DNA from 3 places in the Rhizobium sp. BK529 genome. Region 3 is predicted to be linked to each of the others. Evidence: predicted binding sites of a transcription regulator. Region 3 holds the regulator's gene; each other region holds the start of a gene.
The links. Region 3 encodes PhoB, which activates phosphate uptake and scavenging genes when phosphate is short. Its sites were predicted from a motif close to TGTCATNNANCTGTCAT; they were not measured.
Positions count from the first base shown of each region.

Region 1 (3,255 bases), on a different contig from region 3:
TTCGGCCGTCCTCAGCCAGGGGCACCGTCTCACCCGTTCGTGACTTTGCGTTTGGATCTGGAAGGATTATTCGTACGTTCATATCTCGGAGCCGGCGGTCAGGACTATTACCGGCGCTGAAAAAGAGGTGCTGGTGAATGTCCCCGCGTTTTTTGATCCCGCTGGTAGCCGGGCTTGCCTTTGCAGGTCCGCTCTTGGCCGAAGACGGCGCGCCGAAAGGCGTCGTTGAGCTGTTTACGTCGCAGGGCTGCGCCTCCTGTCCGCCGGCCGATGCCGCATTCCGCAAGCTCGTCAGCCAAGGCGATGTCATCGCACTCGCCTATCACGTCGATTACTGGAACTATCTCGGCTGGGCCGATACGCTGAGTTCGAAGGAAAATACCGAGCGTCAGTACGGTTATGCCCGCATGATGGGCCGCAGTAACGTCTATACACCACAGGTGATCGTCAACGGCCGTGACCATATTGCAGGCGCCGATCTCGCCGGCATCAACGGCAAGCTGGACAGCTACGCGGGTGAAGGCAAAGGTCTAATCGTGCCCGTCAGCGCGCGCATGCGCGGCGACGAACTGGAGATCAAACTTGGCGCCGGTCAGGGCAAGGCCAATGTCGTGATCGTCTATTTCGACAAGGAAAAAACGATCAACGTCGAGAAGGGCGAAAATAGTGGCCAGAAGATTTCCTACCTCCATAGTGTGACCGATGTGGAGACCGTCGGCATGTGGGACGGCAAGGCCACGACACTCACCCTTCCGGCGAGTGTGATGGAAAAACCGGATTTGGAGGGATCAGCGATTCTCTTGCAGTCTGCGACGCCGAACGGCGATCCGGGAGCAATCCTCGGCGCTGCCGTCGTCATGGCTGGAAAAAATATCTAGTAACTTCATCCGGTTACGGATGAATGTGAGGCGGCCCGGCCAAGCGTATTCGGGGCTGGGGTTAAGGTCGATACGCTCCGCCGGGCCCTTTGGCGCGCTGGCGCCAAACTGGAACCTATAGTTCTCTTGGAAATGAGGCGCTGTTTTGACTGAAATGCGGCACACCGGAGAAAGCCGGTTTCGTCCCCAGTGTGATGCTCTGCGCCCTTGCAATTTGCCGTGGCTTGGGCAAACTGTCATTCTCCTGTCACACGTGGAGGCCTCGGGAGTCTGATGACAGATACGCCGGATTTGCGACACGGCGAAAGCCGCTCCGTCGACAATAGCTCTTCAACCGTCGTTGATCTCAGGGAATACAGACAAAACAAAGAGCCGATGCCGGTGACATTTCATCGGCGGGAACTCGACCAGATTCTGTGGATCTATGGTCGCATGGTGGGCGAAGGCGAGTGGAAAGACTATGCCATCGACCATACCAAGGAGAAGGCGGTCTTCTCCGTCTTCAAGCGCTCAGGCGAAATGCCGCTTTTCCGCATCGAGAAGAATCCGAAGCTTGCCGGAAAGCAGGGCGCCTTTTCGGTGGTGAATATCAACGGCATGATCCTGAAGCGCGGCCATGAACTCGCACCGGTGCTGAAGGTCTTCGACAAGTCGTTGAAACTCGTCGATAAATAGACAAGTTCACCCCTTGAACAGCGAGCCGGGATAAGCCTCGGGATCGGGATGGGTTTCCGTTCCTTCGCCGAGTTCCCGCTGCATCAGCATCGTATCAAGCCAGCGGCCGTGCTTGTAGCCGGCGCCCTTCATCAGGCCAATCTCTTCGAAACCGAGCGAGCGGTGAAGCGCGATTGAAGCCGGGCTCGCGCCGCCGATGACTGCGGTCATCTGTCGGAAGCCGGACACAGTGCAGCGGGAGATCAGTTCTCCGAGCAACAGCTTGCCGATGCCCTTCCCGCGTGCCTCCGTGCCCAGATAGATCGAATCCTCGACCAGCCAGCGATAGGCCGGCCGCGTGCGGAAGGCCGAAGCATAGGCATAGCCGAGCAGGGCTCCGCCCTCGTCCACCGCGGCCATGTAAGGGTAGCCCTGCTCGCGGATGGCGGAGAAACGGCCTGCCATTTCCGTCTGCGTCGGTGGTACGATTTCGTAGCTGGACGTGCCGTTCAGCACGGACTCGCGATAGATATCGGTAATGGCGGGAAGATCGGAAGGAACGGCGTCGCGCAGAATAGGGGGCATTTCGGATCGATCGGCACGGTTGAAAGAGCTCTCGTTGAAGCATTCCAGCAGACCGGCCGCAACAAAAAAGGCGGCCGAAGCCGCCTTTTCCGTTTCAGTGTGAGCCGCTTATTTCCGGTTACCCATGAACTGCAGCAGGAACATGAACAGGTTGATGAAGTCGAGGTAGAGCGTCAGCGCGCCCATGATGGCCTTGCGGCCCGCGACGTCATAACCGTCTGCTTCATAGTACATCTCCTTGATCCGCTGTGTATCGTAGGCGGTGAGGCCTGCGAAGATCAGCACGCCGATCACGGAGACCGCGAACTGCAGGGCCGACGAAGCCAGGAAAATGTTGACCAGCGAAGCGATGATCAGGCCGAAGAGGCCCATGATCAGGAACGAACCCATCGCCGACAGGTCACGCTTGGTCGTGTAGCCGTAAAGCGACAACGCGCCGAAGGATGCGGCCGTCACGAAGAAGGTCTGCGTGATGCTTGACTGTGTGTAGATCAGGAAGATCGACGACAGGGACAGACCGACCAATGCGGCGTAGATCCAGAAGGTCGCCTGTGCCGCGGCCACGCTCATGCGGCTAATGCGGAAGCTCAAGTAGAACACGGCCGCAAGAGGCGCAAGGATCACGACCCAACGCAGGGGAGACTGGTACAGCATCACCCCGAACTGGGTGAGTTCGTTGCCCTGGACGGCGAAGGTGAATGAGAAATAAGCGGCCAAACCAGTGATCGCCAGGCCCAGCGCCATCAGGTTGTAGACCTTGAGCATATAAGCGCGGAGGCCTTGATCAATCACTTCGCCGGTTTGTGCACGGCTTTGGTAGTTACGAAGATCAGCCATAGTTTCCTCTTACAAGCTCCGATGGAAATACGGTGTCGGGTTCACGACCCGGGCGCCGCTGCGGAGCTTCAGCATGCCTGCTGACAATATGAGGCTTTCGACCTTTTCAGACAAGGCCTTTGCAATCGGCCGTTCGGTTAAATCGCCGTAAGGTGAATTGAGCCTCGCACCCATCAGAGTTCGCGCAAAACAGGTGCCGCTTTCTGTCCAAGGATGCGCCAGGTGCCGATCAGCCCTATGCCGACGGTCAAGACGAGCGCCGTGACGAGGGTAAGGCCCGCAACATCGGGCATGAAGCTCG
Region 1 is NZ_JACIAU010000004.1:222,188-225,442, reverse strand. Features, by position in the region: gene FHX08_RS23910 (DUF1223 domain-containing protein) at 138-878, shown strand; gene FHX08_RS23905 (DUF2794 domain-containing protein) at 1,152-1,553, shown strand; gene FHX08_RS23900 (GNAT family N-acetyltransferase) at 1,560-2,117, opposite strand; gene FHX08_RS23895 (Bax inhibitor-1/YccA family protein) at 2,226-2,954, opposite strand; gene FHX08_RS23890 (ABC transporter permease) at 3,128-3,255, opposite strand, start outside.
Region 1: the regulator PhoB is predicted to act here: its motif matches at 1,113-1,129, upstream of FHX08_RS23905 (DUF2794 domain-containing protein).

Region 2 (3,255 bases), on a different contig from region 3:
CGACCATGGCCCATGACGACGATGTTCTTGACCTTCAGCGCCTGAACGGCAAATTCGAGAGCCGCCGATGTTGAGTGAAAATGGCCGTCCGGTTCATATGGCGGCACCATGTTCGCAACGTTTCGGATGACGAACAGCTCACCAGGCCCTGCATCGAAGATCAGTTCTGGAGCCGCACGCGAGTCGCAACAAGCAATGACGAGCGTCGTCGGATTCTGCCCGTTTTCCGCAAGCTGCCGATATCGGTCGCGAGCGTCGGCATAGCGCCCGCTCATGAAGTTGCGATAACCGTCCAAAAGGGAGTTGGGAAAGCTCATCATGCCCCTGGATTAACGCGTGCGCGAGCCAAGATCAACTGCTGCGCTGCAATAGAATGAGAGCTATTTTTTTCGTCGTTGGACAGGATGGACGAGATGGCGCATTTGCACCATTGCCATAGGCGTCGAAAGGCTCGAAGCATCGCTTGCCAGCATCAGTTCGTTACTGCCGCGCTTGACGGCACGCGCCAGCACTTCGAACACGCTTGCCGTGGCAAGCTGCAACGCCTGTTCGTCCTCCATTCCCGAGAGCAAGCGGGACAGGAAGAGGGCGGCGAGCAAATCGCCGAGGCCATTCGGTGGGTTCTCGACGACACGATGTTCGGCAAGCAGGGCATGCTTTCCGGAGAGATAGAGGTTACCGGTGCTCCCCGTCATCATCGGCACCGCCGACGTGACCAGCATGCGTGAAGGGCCGAGCGCGAGTGCAGCTTCCATGACCGCTCCGTTATCATCGAGTGCAGCGCCCGAAAGCCAGGCGAGCTCGTAACGGTTCGGCGTTGCGAGTGAAGCAAGCGGTATCAAATGATCACGGATCGCCTCGGCCGTTGCTTCCGGCACGTAGAGACCACCGAGATCGCCCATGACCGGATCGCAGACATAAAGCAACTCCGGATTCTTCTCACGCAAGGACGCAACGAGTTTCGCAACGGAGCGAGCCTGGGCCGCATTGCCGAAGTAGCCTGACAGGACGGCTTTGACCTCGCCGATCCACGGCGCACGGATGAGATCGTCGATCGCCGCCTCGAAATCGGCCTCTGCAAAAGTGAGTCGTGTCGATCGGCCGTGACCGGGGTGCCAGGGCAGCACGATCGTGGGCAGCGCCCAGACCTGATGGCCAAGCGTTTCCAGCGCGAAGACCGCGGCCCGATTTCCGACCGATCCGCGCACGACATGGCTGGAGATGACGATGACTGCGCCTGCTGCGTTTTCCGACATGACATCCGAATCCGAATTCTGACCGCCGTTGATGATCTTTTTGACGAGGCGCTGTCAACCATTCTTCACGCGAGCGTGGAAATGTGCCTCGGGGCGAAAAAGCCGGATAAGGACGCTTTGCCCTCCATCGACACAAAACGACCCAAAAACTTTCGAAATCTCTCGCCAGCATAGTCAAAAAAGCACGAAAACTACTTTTCGAAGCCCCTTTTTAAAGATTCTTTCGAAGAGCCTTCTGCTAACTTGCCCATATCAAAACAAATCGGGGGGATGATCCATGGCTGCCAGAAACAATCCAAAACGGGAAAAGCAGATCGAAAGCGCGCGCAAGATCGCGGCTACAACCGGCGAACCCCATCTCGACCCCGAAATCCTCTTCGGCCGGGCCAGCGGCGACGACCTCGAACTCTACACACCGGAAATGCTTGCGCTTTCCGCCGTGCATTCGGCAGCCGAAATTACCGCCTGGAACCGCAAGACACCTCGTGTCAGCATCGACACGGTCGCCGATGTCGCCCCCGATGGCATCGCAGTCTCCATCCTTTCGGTGACGGATCACAACAAGCCCTTCCTGTACGAATCCGTCATGGGCGAGGTGACCAGCACATATCGCGACATCTGCATGGCAGTTCATCCGATCCTGATCCTGGAGGACGGCAAGGGCCCTGAACTCTATTCCGCCGATGTACCGAGCGACCCGGCTAAGCGGGTCAGCCACATCCAGCTTCATATATCACCGCTCAGCCCCTCACAGGCCACCGATCTGATCAAGCGGATCAAGGCAGTGCTCGAGCAGGTAGAGCTTGCCGTCTCCGATTGGAAGCCGATGCTTGCCCGGGTCGATGAAGTAATTTCAGAGCTTTCGAACTATAACGCCAGCCGCAAGAAGGTCGATCGCGACGAAGCAATCGCCTTCCTGACCTGGCTGCGTGACGAGAACTTCACCTTCCTCGGTATGCGCGACTACATCTATTCCGGCAAAGGCCCGGATGCGAAGGTCGAACGCGACAAGGGAACGGGCCTCGGCATTCTCTCCAATCCTGAAGTTCTCGTTCTGCGCACCGGCAAGGACGCCGTCACGACGACGCCCGAAATCCTCGCCTTCCTCGATGGTCCGGACTTCCTGATCGTCACCAAGGCCAATGTGAAATCCATCGTCCACCGCCGTGCCTATATGGACTATGTCGGCGTCAAGCGCTTCGACACCCAGGGCAACGTGACAGGGGAGTTGCGCATTGTCGGCCTTTTCACGTCAACTGCCTACACCTCTTCGGCCTCTGAAATTCCGCTGCTGCGATCCAAGATCGAGAAGGTGAAGGAGCATTTCGGCTTCGACCCGATGAGCCACTCGGGCCGCATGCTCGATAACACGCTAGAGTCCTATCCGCGTGACGATCTTTTCCAAATCGATACCCCGCTGCTTGCGACCTTCGCCGAGCAGATCAACGACCTCGCCGATCGCCCGCGCGTGCGAGTGCTACCGCGCATCGACCATTTCGACCGCTTCGTCTCCGTCATCGTCTTCGTGCCGCGCGAGGAATATGACTCGATCGTGCGAGAGCGGATCGGCACTTATCTGAAAACCGTCTACGACGGCCGCGTTTCGGCCTACTACCCCGCCTTCCCAGAAGGTGGGGTGGCTCGCGTTCACTTCATCATCGGCCGCTCGGGCGGTAAGACGCCGCGTATCCATCAGGCCAAGCTTGAGGAGACGATCCGCCAGATCACCGCACGCTGGGACAGCCGCTTCGAGATGCTCGCCGGCCCCAAGGCGCCGAAGCTCGGCGTCAGCAATGCCTTCCAGGAAGCCTTCACGCCGAATGAAGCGGTCGGCGACCTCCCCGACATCGCCGCATGCGCCGCCGGCGAACCGATCCGCATCGAATTCTACTATCGCCAGGACGATGAACGCGGCCGCATCCTGTCTCTGAAGATCTTCCATTCCGGCGAGCAGCTGCCGCTGTCGCGCCGCGTGCCCCTGCTTGAAAACCTCGGTTTC
Region 2 is NZ_JACIAU010000004.1:430,924-434,178, forward strand. Features, by position in the region: gene FHX08_RS24855 (carbonic anhydrase) at 1-320, opposite strand, end outside; gene pdxY (pyridoxal kinase PdxY) at 381-1,256, opposite strand; gene FHX08_RS24865 (NAD-glutamate dehydrogenase) at 1,534-3,255, shown strand, end outside.
Region 2: the regulator PhoB is predicted to act here: its motif matches at 1,309-1,325, upstream of FHX08_RS24865 (NAD-glutamate dehydrogenase).

Region 3 (3,255 bases):
ATCACAGCGTACAGCCATGTTCCACCTCGGCAACCTGGTCGAGGAGAACGACACCGACAAGATGTTCACCAACCCGGACGATCCGCGTACCCAGGACTATATCATGGGCCGGTTCGGCTGAGTTTGGAGATGTGAAGCCTTCCCGATTTTCGAGGACAAAGCCCCATGGCATCGACACATATTTTCTCTGCTTACGATGACGACCTGAAGTTCCTGTCCCGGCGCATTGCCGAGATGGGCGGCCTTGCCGAACAGATGGGTGCCGACGCTGTTCGCGCGCTCGTCAACGGTGACACCGCGCTCGCACAGAAAGTCATCTCGGACGACGTGATCCTCGATCATGCCGAGCGCGAAATCAACGACAAGGCGATTGTCACGATCGCCCGTCGCCAGCCGATGGCCTCCGACCTTCGCGAGATCATGGGTTCGATCCGTATCGCCGCCGACCTCGAGCGCGTCGGCGATCTCGGCAAGAACACGGCCAAGCGTGTCATCGCCGTGCAGAGCACCGGCGTTCCGCGCAAGCTCGCCCGCGGTCTCGAGCATCTTTCCGAACTGGCGCTCGTCCAGCTCAAGGAAGTGCTCGACGTCTACACGACGCGTTCGGCCGACAAGGCAAAGTCGATCCGCGAGCGCGACGATGAAATCGACGCGATGTACACCTCGCTGTTCCGCGAACTCCTGACCTACATGATGGAAGATCCGCGCAACATCACGAGCTGCACGCATCTTCTCTTCTGCGCCAAGAACATCGAGCGCATCGGCGATCATGCGACCAACATCGCCGAGACGATCTACTACATGGCAACCGGTTCCCAGCCGGAGGGCGAGCGTCCGAAGGACGACAGCTCCAACACCGTCGGCGCAGTCACGGAGTAATCCGGACCTGCCCATTGCATGCGCGCCCTCGCCGGGGGCGCGCAGAAAGCATGTCGCGCAAAAGTGTGCAGCGGTTTTGCGATAACGACATGCGAAAAAAGCTTACAGCGCGGCAGCGGATCCGAAGGATCGCGACACGCTTTAGGTGCAGCCAATTCCGAGTTTCTGCATGGTCCCTTGTTTAAATCACCCCCGGTTTAAGGATCATGCATTAGGAGACTGACACGCATGATCCCAAGAGTTGCAGTTGTTGAAGATGAAGAGGCACTCAGCGTGCTTCTCCGCTACAACCTCGAAGCGGAAGGTTTCGAGGTGGATACGATCCTCCGTGGCGACGAGGCGGAAATCCGGCTTCAGGAGCGCACGCCGGACCTGCTCATCCTTGACTGGATGCTGCCGGGCGTTTCCGGCATCGAGCTCTGCCGCCGACTGCGCATGCGACCGGAGACCGAGCGCCTGCCGATCATCATGCTGACGGCACGCGGCGAGGAAAGCGAGCGCGTTCGCGGTCTCTCGACCGGCGCCGACGACTATGTCGTCAAGCCCTTCTCCACGCCGGAGCTTGTCGCCCGCGTCAAGGCGATGCTGCGCCGCGCCCGTCCCGAGGTTCTCTCCACCGTTCTGAAGTGTGGAGATATCGAGCTCGATCGCGAAACCCATCGCGTTCATCGCAAGAGCCGCGAAGTCCGCCTCGGTCCCACCGAATTCCGCCTGCTGGAATTCCTGATGTCATCGCCGGGCCGGGTCTTCTCCCGTTCCCAGCTTCTGGACGGCGTCTGGGGCCATGACATCTATGTGGACGAACGCACCGTCGACGTCCATGTCGGCCGCCTGCGCAAGGCGCTGAACTTCTCCAACATGCAGGACGTCATCCGCACCGTCCGCGGTGCGGGATATTCCATGGAAGCTTAATCCGAGTGATCGGAGGTCCAGACGGGTCGCCCGCTTGACGGGCGGCCTGTTTGTCTATGTGGAACTCCCAACTCCTAATGAAAGCCGACACCCAGCGCCGAAGCGAGCCTCGAAAGAACCTGCTTTTACAGGCGGATGCGCGCAAGAATTCGATCAAGAGCCTTTTGCAGAGCCGCCATGCCGCCGAACGCGCGAAAGTCTTCGAGCACCTGTTCATTCAATCCGCCCTTGGTCGAATGCTCACCGATGAGCTCGTCGAAACTCGCCATAGGTTTTGAACGGGCGGCATGGGCGAGGCCGGAAAACAATTGACGGAGGTAGGCGTCGCCAGACGGTCCCGAAAGCCCCTGGCTCTGCAGCCAGGTCGACGTCGCCTCAAGGATGCCGAAATAGCTGGCCATCAGGCAGCTCGCCACCGCGAGAAGTTCGAACTCAAGTTTGTTTTCAACCTGGATCGCCGTTCCGAGCGCCGAAAAGAGGGCGTGGGAAACTTCGTCGGGCGGGTAGATCGCAGTCGCCCCCTGAAGATCTGCGACGAACGGAAGTGGAATTGCCAGGCTTAGGCGAACCGGTGGATCGATCCACGCCAGCAGTTGATCCATTGGCGTGGCCGCGACAAAGCTGATGACATGGTGGCCCGGCCGAAATCGGAGCGAGCGGACGACCTCCTCGGCAATTTGCGGCCTCACGGCCAAAAATGCGAGATCGGAGCGGTCGAGGACATCCTGATTGCTTAAAGCGATCGACACATTCTCGTTTGCCGCCGCGAGACGGGCGGCGACGCCTGCGTTACGCGGTGACAGCACGATCGGTGTGTCGCGAAACGCTGTCTTGCCCAATCCGGTGACGACGGCCTCTGTAATCGTGCCCGTCCCGACGAATCCCATTGTCATGCGCTTCGGATCGATCTCCATTGGCACCCCTGAGCGACTGTTTGCGCCGTGCTACTCGACGAGAATACCGCATCTGGATCAGAAAATCGCGCTACAGCGCCATGACGACCGTTCCATGCCGGTCGAGGCTGAAACGCATCGGTGATGTTGGCCACATAAGTTCGCATTGTCAGGCATGGTGGAAGGCCGGCAGAGCTCGGCCTTCGAACGACCGTGGCCGGGAGCCGTTTTCCCGCGCTCCTGTGCCGGCTAAAAAAATCACCCCTCCGCGCATCGGCGAGGAGGGGTGACGGTACGTTTGGTCTGTTGGAGGTCGCCGATCAGGCGACCCGGACAGCCTTGCGGCGTTCGCTGACCGGCTGATAGGCGAGGCGCGCATGATAGTTGCAGTAGGGCGATGAATCCGGGGAGTCGCAGCCGCAGAAGTAGAAGTCGTCCTTCAGCGGGTCGCCGACCGGCCACTTGCAGGTGCGCTCTGTCAGCTCCGTCAGTCCGAGGCGACGGGAGATCGGCACGACCACGTTTGCGGCCGGCACGTAGTCCATCTCCTCGACGGTTTCGATCTCGATCT
Region 3 is NZ_JACIAU010000001.1:2,920,408-2,923,662, reverse strand. Features, by position in the region: gene pstB (phosphate ABC transporter ATP-binding protein PstB) at 1-121, shown strand, start outside; gene phoU (phosphate signaling complex protein PhoU) at 166-879, shown strand; gene phoB (phosphate regulon transcriptional regulator PhoB) at 1,108-1,791, shown strand; gene FHX08_RS14705 (pyrroline-5-carboxylate reductase) at 1,917-2,705, opposite strand; gene FHX08_RS14700 (GcrA family cell cycle regulator) at 3,005-3,255, opposite strand, start outside.